3 regions of the Ureibacillus sp. FSL E2-3493 genome follow, and region 2 is predicted to be linked to each of the others. Evidence: riboswitches for the same ligand, from Rfam matches in the RefSeq annotation. Region 2 holds a riboswitch; each other region holds the start of a gene.

What was found. Region 2 has a riboswitch for lysine ahead of dapA (4-hydroxy-tetrahydrodipicolinate synthase). Riboswitches for the same ligand answer to the same signal wherever they lie in the genome.
Positions count from the first base shown of each region.
Region 1: linked by a shared signal. The riboswitch ahead of MHH69_RS07675 (transporter substrate-binding domain-containing protein) and the one ahead of dapA (4-hydroxy-tetrahydrodipicolinate synthase) in region 2 are both predicted to bind lysine.
Region 3: linked by a shared signal. The riboswitch ahead of MHH69_RS12190 (aspartate kinase) and the one ahead of dapA (4-hydroxy-tetrahydrodipicolinate synthase) in region 2 are both predicted to bind lysine.

Region 1 covers NZ_JBBOPK010000001.1:1,507,723-1,515,161, forward strand. The annotation lists gene MHH69_RS07665 (2-oxoglutarate dehydrogenase E1 component) at 1-1,569, shown strand, start outside; gene odhB (2-oxoglutarate dehydrogenase complex dihydrolipoyllysine-residue succinyltransferase) at 1,671-2,918, shown strand; lysine riboswitch at 3,092-3,278, shown strand; gene MHH69_RS07675 (transporter substrate-binding domain-containing protein) at 3,381-4,223, shown strand; gene MHH69_RS07680 (amino acid ABC transporter permease) at 4,366-5,088, shown strand; gene MHH69_RS07685 (amino acid ABC transporter ATP-binding protein) at 5,116-5,850, shown strand; partial or broken gene MHH69_RS07690 (YitT family protein) at 5,884-6,521, opposite strand; gene MHH69_RS07695 (YerC/YecD family TrpR-related protein) at 6,689-6,976, opposite strand; gene MHH69_RS07700 (hypothetical protein) at 7,052-7,183, opposite strand; gene MHH69_RS07705 (DUF6501 family protein) at 7,285-7,439, shown strand, end outside.
Region 2 covers NZ_JBBOPK010000001.1:3,025,813-3,033,251, reverse strand. The annotation lists gene MHH69_RS15640 (tartrate dehydrogenase) at 1-585, opposite strand, end outside; gene MHH69_RS15635 (hypothetical protein) at 897-1,037, opposite strand; gene MHH69_RS15630 (hypothetical protein) at 1,187-1,432, shown strand; gene dapA (4-hydroxy-tetrahydrodipicolinate synthase) at 1,805-2,689, opposite strand; lysine riboswitch at 2,808-2,987, opposite strand; gene MHH69_RS15620 (alpha/beta-type small acid-soluble spore protein) at 3,362-3,568, shown strand; gene MHH69_RS15615 (bifunctional 2',3'-cyclic-nucleotide 2'-phosphodiesterase/3'-nucleotidase) at 3,791-6,130, shown strand; gene MHH69_RS15610 (hypothetical protein) at 6,171-6,506, opposite strand; partial or broken gene MHH69_RS15605 (DHH family phosphoesterase) at 6,678-7,439, shown strand, end outside.
Region 3 covers NZ_JBBOPK010000001.1:2,360,298-2,367,736, reverse strand. The annotation lists gene trxA (thioredoxin) at 73-387, shown strand; gene uvrC (excinuclease ABC subunit UvrC) at 654-2,444, shown strand; lysine riboswitch at 2,477-2,662, shown strand; gene MHH69_RS12190 (aspartate kinase) at 2,811-4,037, shown strand; gene MHH69_RS12185 (YslB family protein) at 4,121-4,534, opposite strand; gene MHH69_RS12180 (succinate dehydrogenase cytochrome b558 subunit) at 4,810-5,424, shown strand; gene sdhA (succinate dehydrogenase flavoprotein subunit) at 5,483-7,228, shown strand; gene sdhB (succinate dehydrogenase iron-sulfur subunit) at 7,250-7,439, shown strand, end outside.

The sequences.
Region 1 (7,439 bases), 1.5 Mb from region 2:
GGTTACGGTATTCCAGTAATTCACGTTAATGCTGACGATCCTGAAGCAGTTGTACAAGTAGCCCACTTAGCGTTTGAATATCGTCAAACCTTTGGCAAAGATATTTTAATAGACTTAATTGGATATCGTCGATTCGGTCACAACGAAACGGATGACCCAACAGTAACCAATCCTTTAACATATAAAATTGTTTCAACTCATCCAACAGTACGTGTTCTTTATGGAGAAAAATTAGCTAATGAAGGAATTCTTTCTTTAGAACAAGTGAAAAAACTGGATGAAGAAATTTACGCAGAAATGCAAGCTTCTTATGATCACGTAAAAGAAGTAGGTGCTACTAAAGGCCACTTCGAAATCGAAATGCCAGAAGAAGTGAAAAATGAATATCCAGAAGTTGAAACAAGCGTTTCAAAAGTAGATTTAAAACAAATAAATGAAGATCTTCTTGCTTGGCCTGAAAGCTTTGAACCTCAAAACAAGTTAGCAAAAATATTAAATAAACGTGTAGAAGCATTAGAAACGGATAAAATTGATTGGGGTCACGCAGAAACATTAGCATTTGCTGCAATTTTACGCGATGGTAACCCAATTCGTATTAGTGGTCAAGATGCTCAACGTGGTACGTTCTCTCAACGCCATTTAGTACTTCATGACAAAAATAATGGCGCAGAATTCGTTCCATTACACAACGTATCGGATTCAAAAGCATCATTTACTGTTTATAATTCTCCATTAACAGAGGCGGCAATTGTTGGCTTTGAATATGGTTATAATTTAGAAAATGAAAATGCTTTAACAATTTGGGAAGCTCAGTTCGGTGACTTTGCGAATATGGCCCAAATTATGTTTGATAACTTTATTTCATCTGCCCGCTCTAAATGGGGTCAAAAATCAGGATTAGTTCTTTTATTACCAAACGGAATTGAAGGACAAGGTCCGGAACATTCATCAGCTCGTATTGAAAGATATTTACAATTATCAGCTGAGAATAACTGGATTGTAGCGAACTGTTCAAATGCAGGTAACTACTTCCACTTACTTCGCCGACAAGCGAAAATGCTTGGAACTGAAGCAATCCGTCCATTAGTTATTGTTTCACCAAAATCATTACTTCGCCATCCGTTAGCTGCAGCATCTTTAGAGCAGTTATCTGAAGGGAAATTCCAAGAAGTAATTGAACAACCAGGTTTAGGTGGAAATGCGAAAAAAGTAGAACGTATTATCCTTGCTTCAGGTAAAGTAACAATTGATTTAGCAGATCGTATTCAAGATGGTAAAGGGTATGAAAACATACACATTATTCGTGTGGAACAACTATATCCTTTCCCAACACAAAAAATATCTGAAATTATTGCGAAATATCCAAATGCAAAAGAAATCGTTTGGGTACAAGAAGAACCTAAAAACCAAGGTCCTTGGAAATATGCACTTGAATATTTGCTAGACCTTGCTGATGGTAAAAAAGTGAAATATGTTGGTCGTCCTGAAATGTCTTCAACTTCTGAAGGAGACATGGATTCTCATAAAATTGCACAAGCAAAAGTTATTGACGAAGCTCTTTCTAAATAAACTTTTGATGTTAATATTCAAATAGGCTATTACATGTTAGTAGATGCATTTGTGCCTTCTATTTCAAAGGTACACATGTTTATTCAAAGGAGGATATCAAAGTGGCTGAAATTAAAGTCCCTGAATTAGCAGAATCGATTACAGAAGGTACAATTGCCCAGTGGGTAAAAAAAGTTGGAGATCATGTTGAAAAAGGCGAATTTATCGTTGAATTAGAAACTGATAAAGTTAATGCTGAAATTATTTCTGAAGAAGCTGGCGTTTTAACTCAAATCCTAGCTGAAGAAGGCGATACAGTTCTTGTAGGTCAAGTAATCGCTGTTGTTGAAGCTGGAGAAGGCGCAGCGCCAGCACCAGCTGAAGAAGCTCCAAAAGCTGAAGCTACACCAGTAGCAGCTGCACCAACACCAGCACCAGCTGCAACTCCAGTAGTAGAAGAAACTTCAAACGAACGCGTTGTTGCTTCTCCAGCAGCACGTAAATTAGCACGTGAAAAAGGCATTGATTTAGCATCAATTTCACCAGTAGATCCACAAGGTCGCGTACGTGTACAAGACGTAGCTGCTCATGGTACAGCACCTGTAGCAGCACCAGCAGCACCAGTTGTATCTACAAATGGTCCGATTGTTTTCACACCAGCAGCTGAATCTGACCGTGTAACAATTGAAAAAATGAGCCGTCGTCGTCAAACGATTGCAAAACGTTTATTAGAAGTTAAACAATCAACTGCAATGTTAACAACATTCAATGAAATTGACATGACAAACATCATGGCTTTACGTAAACGCAAACAAGAAGAGTTCGTAAAAGCAAACGATATCAAACTTGGATTTATGTCATTTTTCACAAAAGCAGTTGTTGCGGCGCTTAAAAAATATCCATACGTTAATGCACAAATCGTTGGAGATGAAATCCATTTAAATAACTTCTTTGATATCGGTATTGCGGTTTCAACTGAAGAAGGTTTAGTTGTACCAGTAGTCCGTGATGCAAATAGCAAAAACTTTGCTGAAATCGAAAAAGATATCGCAGAATTAGCGAAAAAAGCTCGCGACAAAAAATTAGGCCTAAACGACATGGCTGGTGGATCATTTACAATTACAAACGGTGGTGTATTCGGTTCATTAATGTCTACTCCTATTATGAACGGTACTCAAGCTGGTATTTTAGGTATGCACTCTATCGTTAACCGTCCAGTGGCTGTTAACGGGGAAGTGGAAATCCGCCCAATGATGTATGTAGCTCTTTCTTATGACCACCGTATTATCGATGGTAAAGATTCTGTTGGATTCTTAAAAACAGTTAAAGAGTTAATTGAAAATCCTGAAGATTTACTTTTAAATTCTTAATTATAAGGAAGCCTCTAGCGAAATTATTTTGCTAGAGGTTTTTTATATTTCGACCTTTAAAATGGAATATATAACTATATGAATATTTTATTAATCAGAATAATCAATGTTGACACAAAGATGTTAATATAGTAACATATTAATAGTAATTTAATATTAAAACCTCACGTTACGAGTGGGGTAGAGGCGCGATATTTATTAGTTTTTCATGGAGCTTAGAGCAAAGCAATGATATGGAAAATAGGAAATGTCGCCGAAGTGTGTAAGTAGGCTCTCTACTTCATGCTGGGTCTGCAGTGAATAATTGCAGGACTGTCTCAGATGGAGTTTCCCAACCATCTGAGGGGTGCTATCTCAATCGGGAGCGTAAGAGGATTTGGGCTTTTCTATTCAAGCGACCTAAGTTCATCTTAGGTCGCTTTTTGCGTTATAAGCTCGAAAAAAGTAAAAGGAGAGAGAAAGATGTCGAAAAAAATCACATTATTAATGACGACTTTATTAGCAGTCATTTTACTTGCTGCATGTGGCAGTTCTGAGGAAGGTACTTCATCATCCTCTTCAAAGGAAGATAGCGATGTATTAAAAGTAGGTTTAGAAGCTGGTTATGCACCGTTTAACTGGACACAACAGGATGATTCAAACGGAGCAGTTAAAATTGAAGGTTCTGAAGAATATGCTGGTGGCTATGATGTAGAAATTGCAAAACGTGTTGCCGATGCATTAGGGAAAAAATTAGTGATTGTTAAAACAGAATGGGATGGTCTACTTCCAGCATTAGAATCAGGTGTAATTGATGCCATTATCGCAGGTATGAGTCCAACCGATGAACGTAAAAAAGTCATTGATTTTACAGAAAACTATTACACTAGTGAACTCGTTATCGTTACAAAAGCTGGTGGAAAATATGCCAATGCGAAAACATTAGCGGATTTTGCAGGTGCTAAAATCACTTCTCAGTTAAACACAACAAATTATGAAGTAATCGATCAAATTCCAGATGTACAAAAAGAAACAGCGATGGAAAGTTTCTCTCATATGCGAGTTGCATTGGAATCTGGAGTAATTGACGGCTATGTTGCTGAAAGACCAGAGGCAGTATCTTCGACTGCTGCAAATGAAAACTTTGTATATGTAGAGTTGGAAGATGGTTTTGAAACGAAAGAAGAGGATACAGCCGTTGCAATTGGTCTTAAAAAAGGCGATGAAAATTTAGAAGCAATTAATGAAACATTAAAATCCATTTCTGAAGAAGAACGCAAACAGTTAATGGATGAAGCAATTGCAAATCAACCTGCAGCAAAATAATTTTCACATAGTAGCACTGGTCGAATTATCCGGCCAGTGGCTCTATTTTTTCAAACAGAGAAATAGATAAGGCAAGATGATTTTACTATCGAAACTTCAATTATGATATGTTCGATTTTCTAAAATATTTAGGAGGATATTTATGAGTTTAGATATTTTACTCTCAATTCTAGAAGAGAATTGGCCAAGTTATTTACGTGGCGCATATATGACGTTAGTCATTGCTATTATTAGTACAATTATTGGTGCTCTTATCGGATTGTTTATCGGTGTTATGCATACGATACCCCTTCGTAAGAAATCGATAAAATCTGTTATTTTAAAAGTATTCAATTTCATATTAACAGTTTATGTGGAAATTTTCCGTGGTACACCAATGATTGTACAAGCAATGGTTGTTTTCTATGGTTTAGCTGCTTACGGATTAGAATTGGATCGCTTTGTTGCTGCCCTTGTCGTTGTCGGATTAAATACAGGTGCTTACATGGCTGAATATGTTCGTGGTGGGATTGCATCAATTGATAAAGGTCAATATGAAGCAGCTGAATCGATTGGAATGAGTCATTTTCAAACGATGCTTCATGTTATTTTACCCCAAGTTTTCCGAAATATTTTACCTGCAACGGGTAACCAATTCATTATGAATATTAAAGACTCTGCGGTATTAAGTGTAATTAGTGTAACGGAACTATTTTTTACGACAAAATCGATTGCCGGTGCAAACTTCCGCTTTGCAGAATCTTACGTTATAACATGTGTCATCTATTTAATCATGACATTAACCGCTACATTTATATTACGTTATATCGAACGAAAAATGGATGGCAAAAATGCCTATAAAGTAGAACAAAAACAAACGATTTAAAATCTTATCGCGTAAGGAGTAAACAAGATGGAAAAAGTAATTGAAATCAAACATCTAAATAAATCATTTGGTAACAATGAAGTTTTACGCGATGTGAACTTTTCAGTTTCGAAAGGTGAAGTGGTCTGTTTAATCGGTTCATCAGGTTCTGGAAAATCCACGCTACTTCGTTGTATTAATTTATTAGAAACGCCAACGGCTGGCGATATTATATATAATGGTACGAATATTTTAAATGATCAACATGACATTAAACGCTACCGTACCCATTTAGGAATGGTATTCCAACAATTTAATCTTTTTGATAATCATAATGTTTTAAGCAATTGTATTATTGGACAACAAAAAGTATTAAAACGAACAAAAGAAGAAGCAAAAAGAAACGCTTTAAATTATTTATCTGTTGTTGGAATGGAGAAATATGTTAATGCGAAACCGCGACAATTATCTGGTGGACAAAAGCAACGGGTAGCAATTGCTCGAGCGCTATCGATGGATCCGGAAGTAATGTTATTCGATGAACCAACATCTGCGCTAGATCCTGAAATGGTAGGAGAAGTTTTAAAGGTAATGCGTAAATTAGCAGATGAAGGTAGAACGATGCTTATCGTAACCCATGAAATGGAGTTTGCTCGAGAAGTATCGGACCGGATTGTTTTTATGGATAAAGGGGTTATTGTGGAAGAAGGTCCTCCTGAACAAGTATTAGTTAACCCATCTCAAGAAAGAACGAAAGAATTTTTAAAACGAACATTAAAATAATCGATGCGGGGCGATCCAAAATGGATTGCCCCTTTATTGTTGTAGTACTGGCATTTCAGTTAATTCATTTTCCTTTGTTAACTGTTCTTTAACTTCATCTCTATTCATTTTTTCATCTATCCGCTTTTTAAATATGGAAACGATAACTGACACAATAAATGCGGAAACGGAAGAATAAATGAAACCAATCCATCCTATTGAATATAAAGTTGTTAAAATGATGAAAAGGTCAGAAATGAATAATGTCTTTCCTGGATCCCATTGAAATTTTCTTTGTAAATAGAGTGATAAAATACTTGTTCCACCAAGGGATGATTTATTAAGGAACAAAAGGAGTACCCCGCAACCGACGATGACACTACCAACAATAACGCCAATCCAAGTAGGAATTGAGATTTCAGGCATTACCATCTCAGTTATATAGGACAATATACTAAGGATGGCAATGCAAGGACAGTGGATAACGTAAACTGTAAACCTAGTTTTTTAATAGATAGGATAAAAAAAGGGATGTTCACTATCATATAGGTAATGGGAAAGATTAGATCAATCCAATAGGAAATGCTTAGTGCTAAACCAATCGATCCTCCTGTGCCAACATGAGCACTATGTAAAATAAAAACGCCAATGTTCACTATAAAGCAGCCTAAAAAAAGTTGTAAAAATCGCATAGATGTTTCCTCTCTAAATGATGTTTTTTGTCAAACTTTGTAACTTATCGTATAAATCGTATTATAAAAAAATTTAAGCTGCAATCGTTCCATGTAACGCGTTGAAACTTTAAATGGCTAAAGTGATTTATAGCTTCAAAACAAAAAGAGTCCTAGATTAGAACTCTTCATTGGGCTGAACTATTTATTCGATTTAATATACATTTCAAATGCTGGTTATGTAAAACTTTTCTAACTCGAGAAATCGTATTATAAGTTGCATATGTTAATTCTTCTATTTCTTCGTAAGTATGTCCGTTTAATAACAAACGAGCGACTTCCAACCTTTGTGCAAAGGCTAGAATTTCTTTTTGTGTACATAAATCGTTAAAAAAATCTTCGCATTCTTCCATTGTTCGTAATGCGAGAAATGCCTTCATTAATTGTTCGGTTTTATAATCATACAAATTGTCCATTCATAACCTCCAATGGTAGACGTAAATTCATTATTTCTAAATAAACTTGAAAGTAAATGAATAGATTAAATAATATTAACTTCTAGAATTCCATTCAGAAATAATAATAAAGACAATGGCAAAAATAATAACAATCATAAAAAACCAACTTGGAACACCACTGAAAGACAAATCGATCACCTCTTCAAATAATGTAACATTTTTCATGATTTTCATACAATGGAGAACGAAAAATTCCACAAATGAATCGAAATCGTTTAAAATAGAAAAGAAAATAAAAGTAGGTCAGTTTAAAGTGAGGTAAAATGATGTTAAATTTAAAATGGAAAGATGCACCAACAATTCGCAAAGTAAAATGCGTCAATACAAATGCTGAAAAATACTTAGTATCCAATGTGTTAACAGTAGGGAAAGAGTACGAAGTGAAAAATGAAACTGAGGAATTTATCTTTGTCATCGATAA
Region 2 (7,439 bases):
CGGCATAGAATAAGTTAGACCGTTGGACTTCGTCGCACTTGTTACGTGTTTGCGGGAACTTTTTGCTAATTCAAAGGCGTAACGCATAGCGCGTTCCGTACTTTTTCTAGTGAAGATTGCATTTTGAATAGCGATTCCATCTTCGCCAGTATGAATACGACCTCCGCTGTCCGAATATTCACCTTCTGAGTTTTCCCTAACAACAGTAATATCAAAGTTTTGTGGATTCTTTAATGGGGATTGTAATCCAGCTAACAGTTTTGCGGGTCGCACATTAATGGACTGTTTCATTCCACGGCGTATTTTAATAAGAAGACCCCAAAGTGAAATATGATCAGGTACAAGTTCGGGCATGCCGACCGCCCCTAAAAAAATTTGATCATATTGTTTTAATGTTTCTAATCCATCCTCAGGCATCATTTCACCATGTTCTAAATAGTAATCACAACCCCAAGGAAAATAAGTCCATTCGAACTTGAAGCTGCCGTCCAACTTTGCAATACTATCCAATACTTCGATAGCTGCTGGAACGACTTCTTTTCCAATACCATCCCCAGGAATAACAGCGATTTTGTATGTATTCATCAACGAACACCCCTTTTATTGAATTTTCAATCTCTTAAAATATTAACACATTTTCCAATGCTATTTCGGAGCGGGTTAAACCCTCTTTTATCAATGATAGTTAATATCTTAAGGGGATTCATATAAGGGAAGTGGTTATTTTAAAACAATACTATGGATCGAACTAAATAAATTACATAATTTAAATGCTATGGGTTTATAAAGTGTAATACCGATTTTAACTCACTATATCGTTTTCGCATAAAATAAAAAGGCAACATAAACAAAGTTTATTGTTACCTTCTTCGAAATGAAGTTAGAACCGATTTGTATTATTCTTTTTTTTGAGTTGCAGTTTTTGTTGCTTTTGCTTGTACGTGTTCTTTAGCAATTTCCATGTTCGCTCTTAAAGTAGCTGAGTCTAAGTTGTTATTTAATGCAGCTTCTTCATTTAGTTTCTCTTCCTTTTTCATCCTGATTTCCTCCATTACTTTTAGCTGTCCTTTAGATTGCCCAATTTCATGTAGAAAATGTCATGTTATTCAAAATGGGTTTCTATTTAAGGTGCGTTTACATAGTATTAGCAAAAATATGGATACTATAATGCAAAGGAGTGATACGAATGGCTATATGTCCTTTATGTAATTCATTAAAAACGTTAGAAGTAAATTGCCCAAAATGTCATACGACATTAGAGGATTCAGGGAAAGTGTCTGATTATTTGGATCCTTATGGACACTATAATGATGAAGAAACGGTCAAAATGGGAGATGGTTATCCTAATACGGCAAAAGATCAAATTTGTCCCCATTTAATGGTTTGTAAGTCTTGTGGATATGATGAAGTACGGTTTATTAAAGAGGAATAATGAATGGTCATCGCACTGTTTATTTACAGTGCCTTTTTTTATTTTTTAATAAGTTCGCCGTATTTTACTCCCATTAGAATGAAGGGATTACTTCCATTAATAATAGGGAATGTACTATTTGTTTTTCTGTTGTTAAAAGTATATTTTCTTCAGATTGCTTTGCATGGGAATACACTGTGAAATATTTTGATATAAAATATAGGAAGGAATGGAGGAAAGTGTTATATTTGGTACATAATTCTAATAACAGACATGTTACTCAAACTTCTGTCAAAAAGTAAATAGATGGAGGGGAAGTTAAAACATATGTAATAGAAAAGAGATCGTCAATTGGAAGACGATCTCTTTGGAAACTTTGGAATAATCGATTATTTAAGAAATGACTTTATGTTGAGTATTTAAAACCTCTTTCAATGAATCGAGTTCTAATTTGTTTAGTGGCACCATTGGTAAACGTACACCACCAACCGGAATTCCGTTTAAATTTAAAGCTGCTTTTACTGAAGTCGGATTAGGAGTAGCAAAAAGTACTTTCATGATAGGTAACAATTTACGATGGTCCTTTGCTGCTTCACTTAAGTTCCCGATTAGGAATTTTTTAATCATCGCTTGCATCTCTTGACCAATAATATGAGACGCCACTGAAATGACACCAGCTCCTCCAATGGATAAGACAGGTAATGTTAAGCCATCATCCCCGCTATATAATGAAAAATTACTAGGTGTTTTTTCGATAATTTCAGCCATTGCATCTAAATTACCACTAGCTTCTTTAATCGCAACGATATTTGGTATTGCTGAAAGACGAACAATCGTTTCAACTGAAAGACTTACAATGCTGCGACCAGGTACATTGTATAGAATGATTGGTAAGGATGTTTCATCTGCAATTGCTTTGAAGTGTCGATACAATCCTTCTTGAGAAGGTTTGTTATAGTATGGAGCTACTAACATGATGCCATCCACACCAACGTTTTCAGCCTGTTTTGTTAATTCAATCGAGGCTTTTGTGTTGTAAGAACCTGTACCGGCAATAATCGGAACTCTCCCATCTACAACCTTCACAGTAAATTTAAATAATTCTACCTTTTCATCTTCTGATAAAGTTGGGGATTCTCCAGTCGTACCTGAAATGACTAAAGCATCTGTACCGTTGGCAAGCAAATAATTAATTAAGTTTTCGGTAGCCACCCAATCAATTTCTTCCCGTTCATTAAAGGGAGTCACCATAGCAGTTAAAATTTTTCCGAAATTCATACTTCTCCACATCCTTATATTTTATTAGAAAATAGAGGGAGAAGGGCGTTAAGTTAAGTAAACGCAAAAAAGCAACAACGAGGGATCGTTGTTGCGTAGAAATAAACTTCATTTCTTTGCGTAAGATAGCCCTCCATATAGAAACCTATATGACAGTCCTGCATTTGTTCAATAACAGAACCAGCTTCGAGATAATGAGGCTCTCAAAAGCTTCGGCAAATTCCCCTTTCCACAATTGTCATAGGATCTCATTATCCTCAAATTGCGTACTGATGGTCTTTGCTCCTCTATCCTTACTTCAAAAGGTAATTGAAATAAGTGAATATTTAATTATTAAAATCATACATGTTTAAACGTAAGATTGCAATACTTTAACTGTCATTTTTTTCATCTACCATATAAAGATTTTGAAAAGCTATTTCAACGTGGTTTTATTAATAAGCCTTGAAATTAAACATTTATTTAGTGAAATTTCCGTCATAAAACGAATAAAAAAGACATGTAATTGTTATTTGAATTTTATTATGACCTTTTGATTTTATTTACATGTAAATTTTTTTGACAAAATTAGTATGAAAGTATACGAGGGAAATTGATACTTTGGTGGAATGATTTATCACAGTATTAATTAGCGCACCTGGAACATTCTAATATCACAAGGAGGTGAAGAAAATGGCTTCTAATAGAAGTTCAAATAAACTACTGTTTCCTGGTGCACAAGCTGCAATGGATCAAATGAAATATGAAATCGCACAAGAATTTGGTGTGAACCTTGGACCTGAAGATGCTTCACGCGCGAATGGTTCAGTTGGTGGTGAAATTACAAAACGTCTTGTTCAAATGGCAGAGTCACAATTAAAAGGACGTTCTGGACAATAATTGAAAATTTAGAGTGACTGGGGGCTGATACAAAAAACTTCATTTTTTGTGTCAGCCTTTAAAAATGATACATATAATATTGCCCCATTTTTGAGACGATTATTGCTAGATAGCAAACAATATTATAAAACTGTTAAATATTAATAAATAAGTATATTTATATCTTACTTTTTGATATTATTTAATTGTTTGAAAAGTCTTATAAATGGGAGATGAGTTTTAATGTGGAAGAAAGTTTCCGCCTCTGCCTTAGCTTTATCGATAGCTGTTGTCGGTATGACAAATATTGAACAAGCAAGTGCTAAAAAAGTAGATGAGGTAACACGTGGCGAATATGTAAAAACAGTTATTGAAGCTATGGATGTAGAATTAGGTTCAGGCAAAACGGTTAACTTTAAAGATGTTCCTGATTCTTTAAAACCGTATATTGAAAAAGCAATTGAATTACAACTCATCGAAGGAAAGACGGATAAACGTTTTGCACCAGAGGGAAAAATGACCTTAGAGGAAGCCGTTGTCAGCCTTGTTCATATGCTAGATGATGACAAAACGTACTCAGAAGATACTTTAAAGAAATATAAAGATTATCATGCAATTAAAAAAGAAAATCGTGATGAATTTGCAAAAGCGGTTGAATATGGGTTTTTAAATAGTTTTGAAGGAAAAACGTTAAAACCGAAAAATGTCATTTCTGAATATCAATTATATCAACTATTAAACGCTTTTCTTGAAGAATATAAAACAACCGTTGATTTACGTATTTTAGGTACATCAGACATTCATACAAATTTAATGAATTATGACTACTACAAAGATACTGAATCGAACAGTTTAGGTCTTGTTAAAACAGCAACATTAATTAAAGAAGCGCGTAAAGAAAATAGCAACACATTATTATTTGATAATGGTGATACGATTCAAGGAACTCCATTAGGTTCTTATAAACAATCGGTTGATGTTTTAGAAGAAGGGGAAGAACATCCATCGATAACGGCAATGGAACTGTTAGATTATGATGCATCGACTCTTGGGAACCATGAATTTAATTATGGATTAGATTATTTAGATGAAGTTTATGATGATGCTGATTTCCCATTTGTTAATGCGAATGTACGTGATGCAAGTACAGGTGATTATATGTATACGCCATATGTCATTATTGAAAAAGAAGTTGTAGATGAAAAAGGCAAAGAGTCTACAGTCAAAGTTGGTGTAACAGGTATTGTTCCACCTCAAATTTTAAATTGGGACAAGTCTCACTTACTTGGACAAGTGACGGTAGATGACTCAGTACATGCAGTTGAAAATGTTGTTTCTGACATGGAAAAAGAAGGGGCAGATGTAATTGTCGTTCTTTCCCACTCTGGTATGGGTGATATGACACATACTGAAGGGGAAGAAGATGTCACTTATTTGTTATCTAAAGTAAAAGGTGTAGATGCAATCATTTCAGGTCATGCCCACCAAGTATTTCCTGGAGATGTGGATGCATCATTAACTGGTGTCAATGTAGAAGAAGGAACGATGAATGGTGTTCCTGTTGTTATGCCAGGTAAATACGGAAGTCATTTAGGTGTGATTGATTTAACGTTGGAGAAAAAAGGTAAGGATTGGAAAGTTGTTAATGGAACAGGGGAAGTTCGCAAAATTGCTGCTGATTCATCTGACGTAGATCAAGATGTGGCGGAAGCGGTGAAAGAAGCCCATGATGGGACGATAAATTATGTTCGACAACCAGTAGGGCAAACAACAGCTGATATCCATAGTTATTTCTCACAAGTGTTAGATGACCCATCGATTCAAATTGTAACAGATGCTCAAAGTCTTTATGTGAAGGAGAAAATCAAAGGAACGGAATTTGAAAATCTTCCAGTATTATCAGCAGGTGCACCATTTAAAGCGGGAACTCGCAGTGATCCAGAATATTATACATTTGTTCCGAGCGGTGAACTTGCGATTAAAAACGTAGCCGATTTATATTTATATGATAATACATTGGCAATCCTTAAAGTTACGGGTGCTGATGTAAAAGAATGGCTTGAAATGTCTGCAGGTCAATTCAATCAAATCGACTCAAATAGTACAGATGAGCAACAACTAATTAATACGAATTTCCGTTCTTACAATTATGATGTTATTGATGGAGTAACTTACGAAATTGATGTAACTCAACCTGCAAAATATGATCCGGATGGAAATTTAATTCATCCAGAAGCAAGTCGTATTGTAAATTTACAATATAATGGCGAACCAATTGATTTAGAACAGGAATTTATCGTAGCAACAAATAATTATCGTGCAAATGGAACATTCCCAGGGGTGCGAAACGCATCATATGTAGAAGTTTATCCGGATGAAAATCGTCAAGCGATTATTGACTATATCATTCAAAATAAAACCATTGATCCAACTGCTGATGGTAACTGGAGATTTGCTGAACTTCCTTTAAATTCAAATGTTATTTTTGAAACATCAAAAAAGGCAGTTGATTTTATCCCAGAAGGTAGCACGATTCAATTTGGAGAGGGCTCCGATGGATTCGGTAAATATTCTTTAAACTAATGTTCAATACTCCACATAAGTAAATGCTTGTGTGGAGTTTTTATGTTCTTTTCAATTTTTCAAGTTCTTTTAGTAAATATTCCATTTGCTTTTCTAAGTTTTCAATTCTTTCATTGGCATCGTTATAATAACTACTACCTATATTTCTATTCGAATTATTGGCAATTACTTCACTTTTATATTCTTCGAGGTCTTCTAATAAATCTCGAACGGCCAGGAAAGATGCTGTAGTAGAAATAATGCCTCCCACAGTTGAAATGAGTCCGCCAATAGCACCAAGTTTTGCAATGAAAATATCGGTTTTCAGCGCATCTATCTTTTCTTGTTGAATTTGGTCAGGATAACGAGATGGATTACGATTTCTACTTTTAGTCATTCCTAGACCTCCTTCAAAATTATTTCATAGTAGTTTATGAAAAAGTTGAAAAGAGGTCAATGACAACAGAACTATTAATGTTGATTACATAGTAATTTCTTGAAAAAATTGCTGAAGGAAAATTATGAAATAGCATTTAAATATCCATACTACAATTTGAGGTGAAGTGGTATGTATAAATTATTGTCCCATAACGATTTGGATGGGGTAGGCTGTGGTATTTTAGCGAAGCTTGCTTTTGGTCAAGATGTGAAAGTGAGATACAATTCAGTATCTTCTCTTAATAGAGAAATTGAATACTTTCTAGAAAATGATTCACCAGATACATTTTTACTCATTACGGATTTATCTCCTAATGAAGAGAATGAAAAACGTTTAACAAGTTATTACAAAGAACATGGGAATGTCCAATTAATTGATCATCACAAAACCGCTTTACATTTAAATGATTATGAATGGGGATACGTTGTTGTAGAGGAGGAAAGTGGAAAGTTAACTTCTGCTACTTCTTTATTTTATCAATATCTTGTTTACCATCAACATTTAGAAGAAAGTGCTGCTATTTCTGAATTTGTTGAACTTGTAAGACAATATGATACATGGGAATGGGAAAAAAATGAAAATCATAAAGCCCATTCATTAAATTCCCTTTTTTTCTCGTATCTATCGACGAATTTGAACTGAAAATGATTGAACGTCTTCGTACAAGTGACCATTTTGACTTCGATGACTTCGAAAAGAAGTTGCTGAATATGGAAGAAGATAAAATTGAACGCTATATAAGAAGGAAAAAAAGGGAGATTGTACAAGCATTAGTTGGAAAGTTTTACGCTGGCGTTGTTTATGCTGAATCTTATCATTCCGAAGTAGGGAACGAATTAGCAAAGGAACATCCCCATCTTGATTACATTGCCATATTAAATATGGGCGGGA
Region 3 (7,439 bases), 670 kb from region 2:
TTCACTTTACTGTTCCTATTTTTTCTATCGTGCTATACTACATTCAGATGTTAGTTTAAGGAGGCTATTTAAATGGCAATTGTTCATGTAACAGATCAAAACTTTTCAGAAGAAATCGCTTCAGGCGTTGTTTTAGTTGATTTTTGGGCTACTTGGTGTGGACCATGTAAAATGATCGCTCCTGTTTTAGAAGAAATCGATGCTGAAATCGGAGATCAAGTAAAAATCGCAAAACTTGATGTAGATAACAACCAAGCTACTGCTGCGGAATATCAAGTAATGTCTATCCCAACTTTATTATTATTCAAAGATGGCGAATTAAAAGGCAAAACTGTTGGATTCCAACCAAAAGAAGCATTAGTTGAGTTCATTAACAACCACAAATAATATACTTGTCCCAAAGGTTTTCATCTTTGGGACATTTCTTTTGAAAACAAAAAGGTATGTCAGAAAAGACATCCTATCCTTTAAAAATCTGCTTACTTTCCACGGTTATTAGCATAATGCTGTTTCCAAAGGAGTCGCGCAGATTTTTTCATTTTTATTAAATCCCTTTTTTACGCCATTTTTTCCTTTATAGTTTCTTATTATTTCTCCCATCTGCCTCTTTAAACCTTTATAATGAATATAAAAACCTTATTAGGGTGATATAAATGAATGAAACAATTCAAAATAAATTGGCGATTTTACCCGATGAGCCTGGTTGTTACTTAATGAAGGATCGTCAAGGAACGATTATTTATGTTGGAAAGGCTAAAATCCTGAAAAACCGTGTTCGTTCCTATTTCACCGGCTCCCATGATGGTAAAACCCAGCTGTTAGTAAGTGAAATTGAAGACTTCGAATACATTGTCACATCCAGTGAATTGGAAGCTTTAATTTTAGAATTAAATTTAATTAAATTGCATGACCCGAAATATAACATCATGTTGACAGATGACAAATCCTATCCGTATATAAAAATTACGAATGAAAAACATCCACGCATTTTAATTACACGGAAAGTTAAAAAGGATAAGGCGAAATATTTCGGTCCTTATCCGAATGCAGGGGCAGCCAATGAAACAAGAAAGCTGCTTGATCGGTTGTATCCGTTACGAAAATGTATGAAACTGCCGAATAAAGTTTGCCTATACTATCATTTAGGACAATGTTTAGCTCCTTGTGTAAAGGAGATTGAAGAACATGTTTATGATGACATGATTGAGGAAATTACAAAGTTTCTAAATGGTGGATTTGAAGATGTGAAAAAAGAGTTACAACAGAAAATGCTCGATGCAGCGGAAAATTTAGAATTTGAACGGGCAAAGGAATATAGAGATCAAATTGCCCATATTGAAACGGTTATGCAAAAACAAAAAATCGTTTCGGGTGATTTATCGAACCGGGATATTTTTGGATATGCAGTTGAAAAAGGGTGGATGTGTGTTCAAGTCTTTTTTGTACGCCAAGGGAAATTAATTGAAAGGGATGTATCCATCTTTCCAATATACCGGGAACCAGAAGAGGAATTCCAAACGTTTATCGGTCGGTTTTACGATATACCTGAGCATATTAAACCGAAGGAAATTTTCATTCCGACGAATGTGGAAAAATCGTTATTAGAAAACTATTTACAAATGAAAGTTGTTACGCCGAAGCGAGGCTCGAAAAAGGAATTGGTCGATTTAGCTACGAAAAATGCTCAAATTGCCATTCGAGAAAAATTCCAATTAATTGAACGGCAAGAAGAACGAACTGTTGGGGCTTGTTTAGAATTAGGTAATGCCATGAACATAGCCCCACCTCTTCGAATTGAATCCTTCGATAATAGCCATATGCACGGAGCGGATGCTGTGTCGGCAATGGTCGTGTTCATCGATGGAAAACCGGCAAAAAAGGAATATCGGAAATATAAATTGCGGGAAACGGCTAAGCACGATGACTATGGTGCTATGCAAGAAGTAATTCGACGTCGCTATACAAGGGTGTTAAAGGAAAACTTACCATTGCCAGATTTAATTATTATTGATGGTGGGAAAGGGCAAATGGAAGTGGCGCGGGAGGTAATTGAAGATGAATTAGGATTATTCATTCCCATTGCAGGTTTAGCAAAGGATGATAAACATAATACATCCCAATTATTGTACGGAGAACCTCCAATCCCAGTGGAAATGAAAAGAACGAGTGATGGATTTTATTTATTACAACGTATTCAAGATGAAGTCCATCGTTTTGCAATTACATTTTTACGTCAACAACATCAAACAAATGCGATCCAATCCGTCTTGGATGGCATTGAAGGGGTTGGACCGAAAAGGAAACAACAGTTGCTGAAACATTTCGGTTCTATTAAGAAAATAAAAGAATCATCGATAGAGCAATTAATGGAAGCCCATATTCCAAGTTCATCAGCAATGGCTATCTACAATCACTTTCATAAAGACACATTGTCAAAGGAATAACGGTGTGCTATTGTAAGTTTAAATATGAATACGAACATGATAGAGGTGCAAGGTTCAATAGTAACCATCTGGAGGATGAACAATTCCTAGGAAAGGTGGTGAAAGGGAGACTTGCCGAAGCGATAAATCCATTGTTCAGATTTATTTGCTGGTTTTGCATTTAAGAAGTGTAAGACTGTCAGAATCAGTCAGAGTGATTCTGGAGGGCTATCTCATAAAAGATTTTACCGATCGGTATATTTTTGAGGCAGCTTTTCACACTCAGTGAGAAGCTGCTTTTATTTTGAAATGGTATAATGAATGTATAAGTTTTCTGAATTGATGAAAAATACACTTTTTCGAAAGTTGTAAAAGGAGTGTGTACCAATGGAGACAATTGTAGTGAAAGTCGACAGTTCTTCCCTTTTAACACCGGAAAGAATTGATAAACTAGCGGAACGAATTTTAAAGCATCGAAACAATGGAAAAAATACTATAGTAGTTGTTCCTTCTATTGAATTACTAGAAGGAAAATTACTTCCTTATTCGTCGATTTTTACCGAAAGAATTGCTGATAGAGAAAGTCATGCGCTAAAAGCGATTAACACGCAAGTTGCTAGTAGTTTACTAGCGATTGTACTAGAAAAGAAAGGATGTAAGGCAGTTTCCCTTTCTGGTTGGCAGGCAGGAATAGAAGCGGTGAAGTCCAATGGAAATATATTAATTGAACAAATACACCACGATTTTCTTCTTGAACGGATACATAACGGGGAAATAGCTATTGTGGCAGGTTCTCAAGGTTATGATCAATATAAAGATTTGTGGACTTTAGGGGAAGGCGGTCCAGAAACGACAGCAATTGCCATTGGTACAGTTCTAGATGCGGAATATGTTGAAATATTAACTGAGCAGGATGGAATTTACACAGCCGAATCCTCGGTTGTAAAGGAAGCTCGGAAACTAAAAGAAGTGACCTATGATGAAATGCTTGAACTGGCCCATTTAGGATCTACTTTTGTTCATCCGAGGGCAGTGGAACTAGCGAAAAAATATGAAATGCCGATCGTCGTTCGATCTAGCACAAACGATGTCGAGGGGACATGGATAAAAGGAGAGGTAAAAATGGAGAAAAATAGAGTTGTTCGTGGTGTAGCATATGAAGCAGACATTATTCGGTTAACAGTAGGTTTTGATTCCTATGAAAATTCCTCTCTAGCGAATATTTTTATGACTCTATCAAAGTTTAACATCGACGTAGATATTATCGTTCAAGCAGCTATCGATGGAGTGAAACCAACCGTATCTTTCTCCATTGCAAAAGAAGATTTTGCTGAAGCTATTAAAGTGTTAGAACAAAATAAAGCCCAATTAGGATTTAGTTTTGCCGATTTTGAAGTAGGCTTAGCAAAAGTTTCAATTGTTGGTTCAGGAATGGTTTCCAATCCAGGTGTCGCTGCCCAAATGTTTGATCGATTACGCAAAGAAAATATAATAGTGAAAATGGTCAGTACGTCGGAGATTAAAGTATCCGTTGTCGTACCGCAAGATGAAATGGTCCGGGCAGCAAATGTGTTACATGATGAGTTTCAATTAGTGGAAGAGTACGTAAATTAAAAAGCCAATTCCATAGATATCCCCTTTCATGTCGATATGGAAGGGGAGTAGTCTTTGGAATTGGCTTTTATAATATGTAGGAATTAATCTACTTTTTCTTTTTTATCCCATTTAAGTGTGAAGACGACTTGTTGCTGTTTCTCGCGTTTTTCGTCGAAACATTCTGTAAGACAACCTTGTAATGCTTGAATTTGTTGAGCGATGAAGCCTGCTTCTAGTCGGAAGGAACGTTCTTCGATTTTTAATAAGTCGGCGTCATTTGTTAGATGAAATATGTAGCCATCCTTTTCCTCTTTATCAAGGGTTAAAACGCCCCAACCTGCGTCTTGGAAGAAGGAGATAATGAGCTGAATATCAGTACATGGAAATTTGCGGGCTAAATCTTTCCCTGCCCAGTAAAGAACATCCTTTTCATGTTTTCCAAGAATGGTAGGAAGTAAATAATCTCGAATAATTTCGTAGCCAAATGCTGGGACAGTGTTGTGGATGTGAGTCATTTTAAAATTACCTCTTTCTTAATTTCTTCATTATTTAGTATAAGAAAGTAAAATATTCTTTAAAAGAGAAAATTCTACCGAGATAGCGCATATTTTTTAATGAAATGATGAGATAAAAAATTGTATGCAACCTTGACGCTCGTAATTCTTGAGAGTACAATGGACATGTCATAATATTGTACCATTATGAAATACACAGTCAATCTATGAACCTTTACAAAATCGTGAAGTGAAATTGGCTCGGGTATTTAAAAGTACTAGGGGGGGTAATAGTCTTGTCAAAAAATCATGAGTTTTACTGGAGACGCTTACATTCACTATTAGGTATTATTCCTGTAGGTCTGTTCTTAGTGTTTCACTTATCACTGAACTTCACTGCTACTGGTGGAGAAGAAAACTACAACAATTCAATAGGGATTATGGAATTGGTTCCACATTGGCTATTGTTAATTGTTGAGTGGGTAGTAATCTACATACCAATTCTATTCCACGGTTTATATGGTGTGTTTATTGCTTTTACTGCCACTTCAAACATACAGCGCTTCGGGACATTCCGTAACTGGATGTTCATGTTGCAACGTATTTCGGGAGTATTCCTTGTTATTTTCATTGCTTGGCACATCTTCCAAACTCGTATCCAAAAAGCTCTTGGTGCAGATGTTGACTTTAATATGATGGAAGAAATCGTTGCTAATCCGTTTATGTTAGCATTCTACATTTTAGGTATTTTAGCTGCTACATTCCACTTAGCAAACGGTATTTGGTCATTCTTAGTGAGCTGGGGTATTACACAATCGAAAAGTTCACAAAAGGTTGCAACTTATGTAACGATGATCTTCTTCGTTCTATTAAGTATCATTGGTGTTGCTGCAATTCTAGCATTCGTATAATAACATAGTAACATTTCCTGGCAGTTTTATAGCAAAGAAAGAGGAGTGAGGAATAATCATGGCGAAAAGCAAAATCATCGTCGTAGGTGGCGGTTTAGCAGGCTTAATGGCTACGATGAAAGCAGCCGAAGAAGGCACTGAAGTTGAATTATTCTCATTAGTTCCCGTAAAACGTTCACACTCTGTTTGTGCGCAAGGCGGAATTAATGGAGCAGTTAATACAAAAGGTGAAGGGGATTCTCCATGGATCCACTTTGACGATACAGTATATGGTGGGGACTTCTTAGCGAACCAACCACCTGTTAAAGCAATGTGTGATGCCGCTCCTGGTATCATTCACTTATTTGACCGTATGGGTGTTATGTTCAACCGTACGCCAGAAGGTCTTTTAGACTTCCGTCGTTTCGGTGGTACGTTAATGCACCGTACAGCATTTGCTGGTGCCACTACTGGTCAACAATTACTTTATGCGTTGGACGAGCAAGTTCGTCGTTATGAAGTAGATGGTTTAGTAACGAAATACGAACATTGGGAATTCCTTGGCGTTGTTCTTGACGACGAAGGTCATTGCCGTGGTATCGTAGCTCAAGATATGAAAACAGAAGAAATCCGTTCATTCCGGTCTGATGCTGTTATTATGGCAACAGGTGGTCCTGGTATTATCTTCGGTAAATCAACAAACTCAATCATTAACACTGGTTCTGCTGCATCGATTGTTTACCAACAAGGTGCATCTTATGCAAACGGTGAAATGATTCAAATTCACCCAACAGCGATTCCTGGAGACGACAAAAACCGTCTAATGTCTGAATCTGCACGTGGTGAAGGTGGACGTATTTGGACTTATAAAGATGGTAAACCTTGGTACTTCTTAGAAGAAAAATACCCTGCATATGGTAACTTAGTACCTCGTGATATCGCGACTCGTGAAATCTTCGACGTATGTGTTAACCAAAAATTAGGTGTTAACGGTGAAAACGTTGTATACCTTGACCTTTCTCATAAAGATCCACATGAGTTAGATATTAAACTTGGTGGTATCATCGAAATTTATGAAAAATTCGTAGGGGATGACCCACGTAAATTACCAATGAAAATCTTCCCAGCTGTTCACTACTCAATGGGTGGTCTATGGGTAGATTATGATCAAATGACTGAAATTCCTGGTCTATTTGCTGCCGGTGAATGTGATTATTCACAACATGGTGCAAACCGTCTAGGTGCTAACTCATTACTTTCAGCGATTTATGGTGGTTCAGTTGCTGGACCTAACGCTGTTAAATATGTAAAAGGCTTAAAGAAACATGCGGAAGATCTTCCTCAATCAATCTATGATGCTCGTGTAAAAGAAGAGCAAGAGAGATGGGATGCTATCCTTAAAATGGATGGTACTGAAAACGCATACCTTTTACACAAAGAGCTTGGTGAGTTAATGACTGACAACGTAACTGTTGTTCGTTACAACGACAAACTTGAATACACTTATAATAAACTTACTGAATTACTACAACGTTGGGAAAACATTAATATCAACGACACTCAAAAATGGAGTAACCAAGGGGCTCACTTCACTCGTCAGTTGAAAAACATGTTATACCTTGCACGCGTTATTACGAAAGGTGCACTTTTACGTAACGAATCTCGTGGGGCTCACTACAAACCAGAATTCCCAGAGCGTGATGACGAGAACTTCTTAAAAACAACAATGGCGAAGTTCAACCCACAAACTGGCGAACCTGAAATTTCTTATCAAGAAGTAGACGTTTCTCTAATTCCGCCACGTAAACGTGACTATTCTTCATAAACATAAGGGGGGTCATTAATCATGACAACAGCAGTAGGAACTGGAAAAACTGTTAAAATGGAAATCCTTCGTCAAGATACTGAAGGTGGACAATCTCGCTGGGAGAAATTTGAGGTCCCTTATCGTCCAGGTATGAACGTTATCTCTGCATTAATGGCAATTCAACAAAATCCTGTTACTGCTGATGGACAAAAAACTACTCCTGTAACTT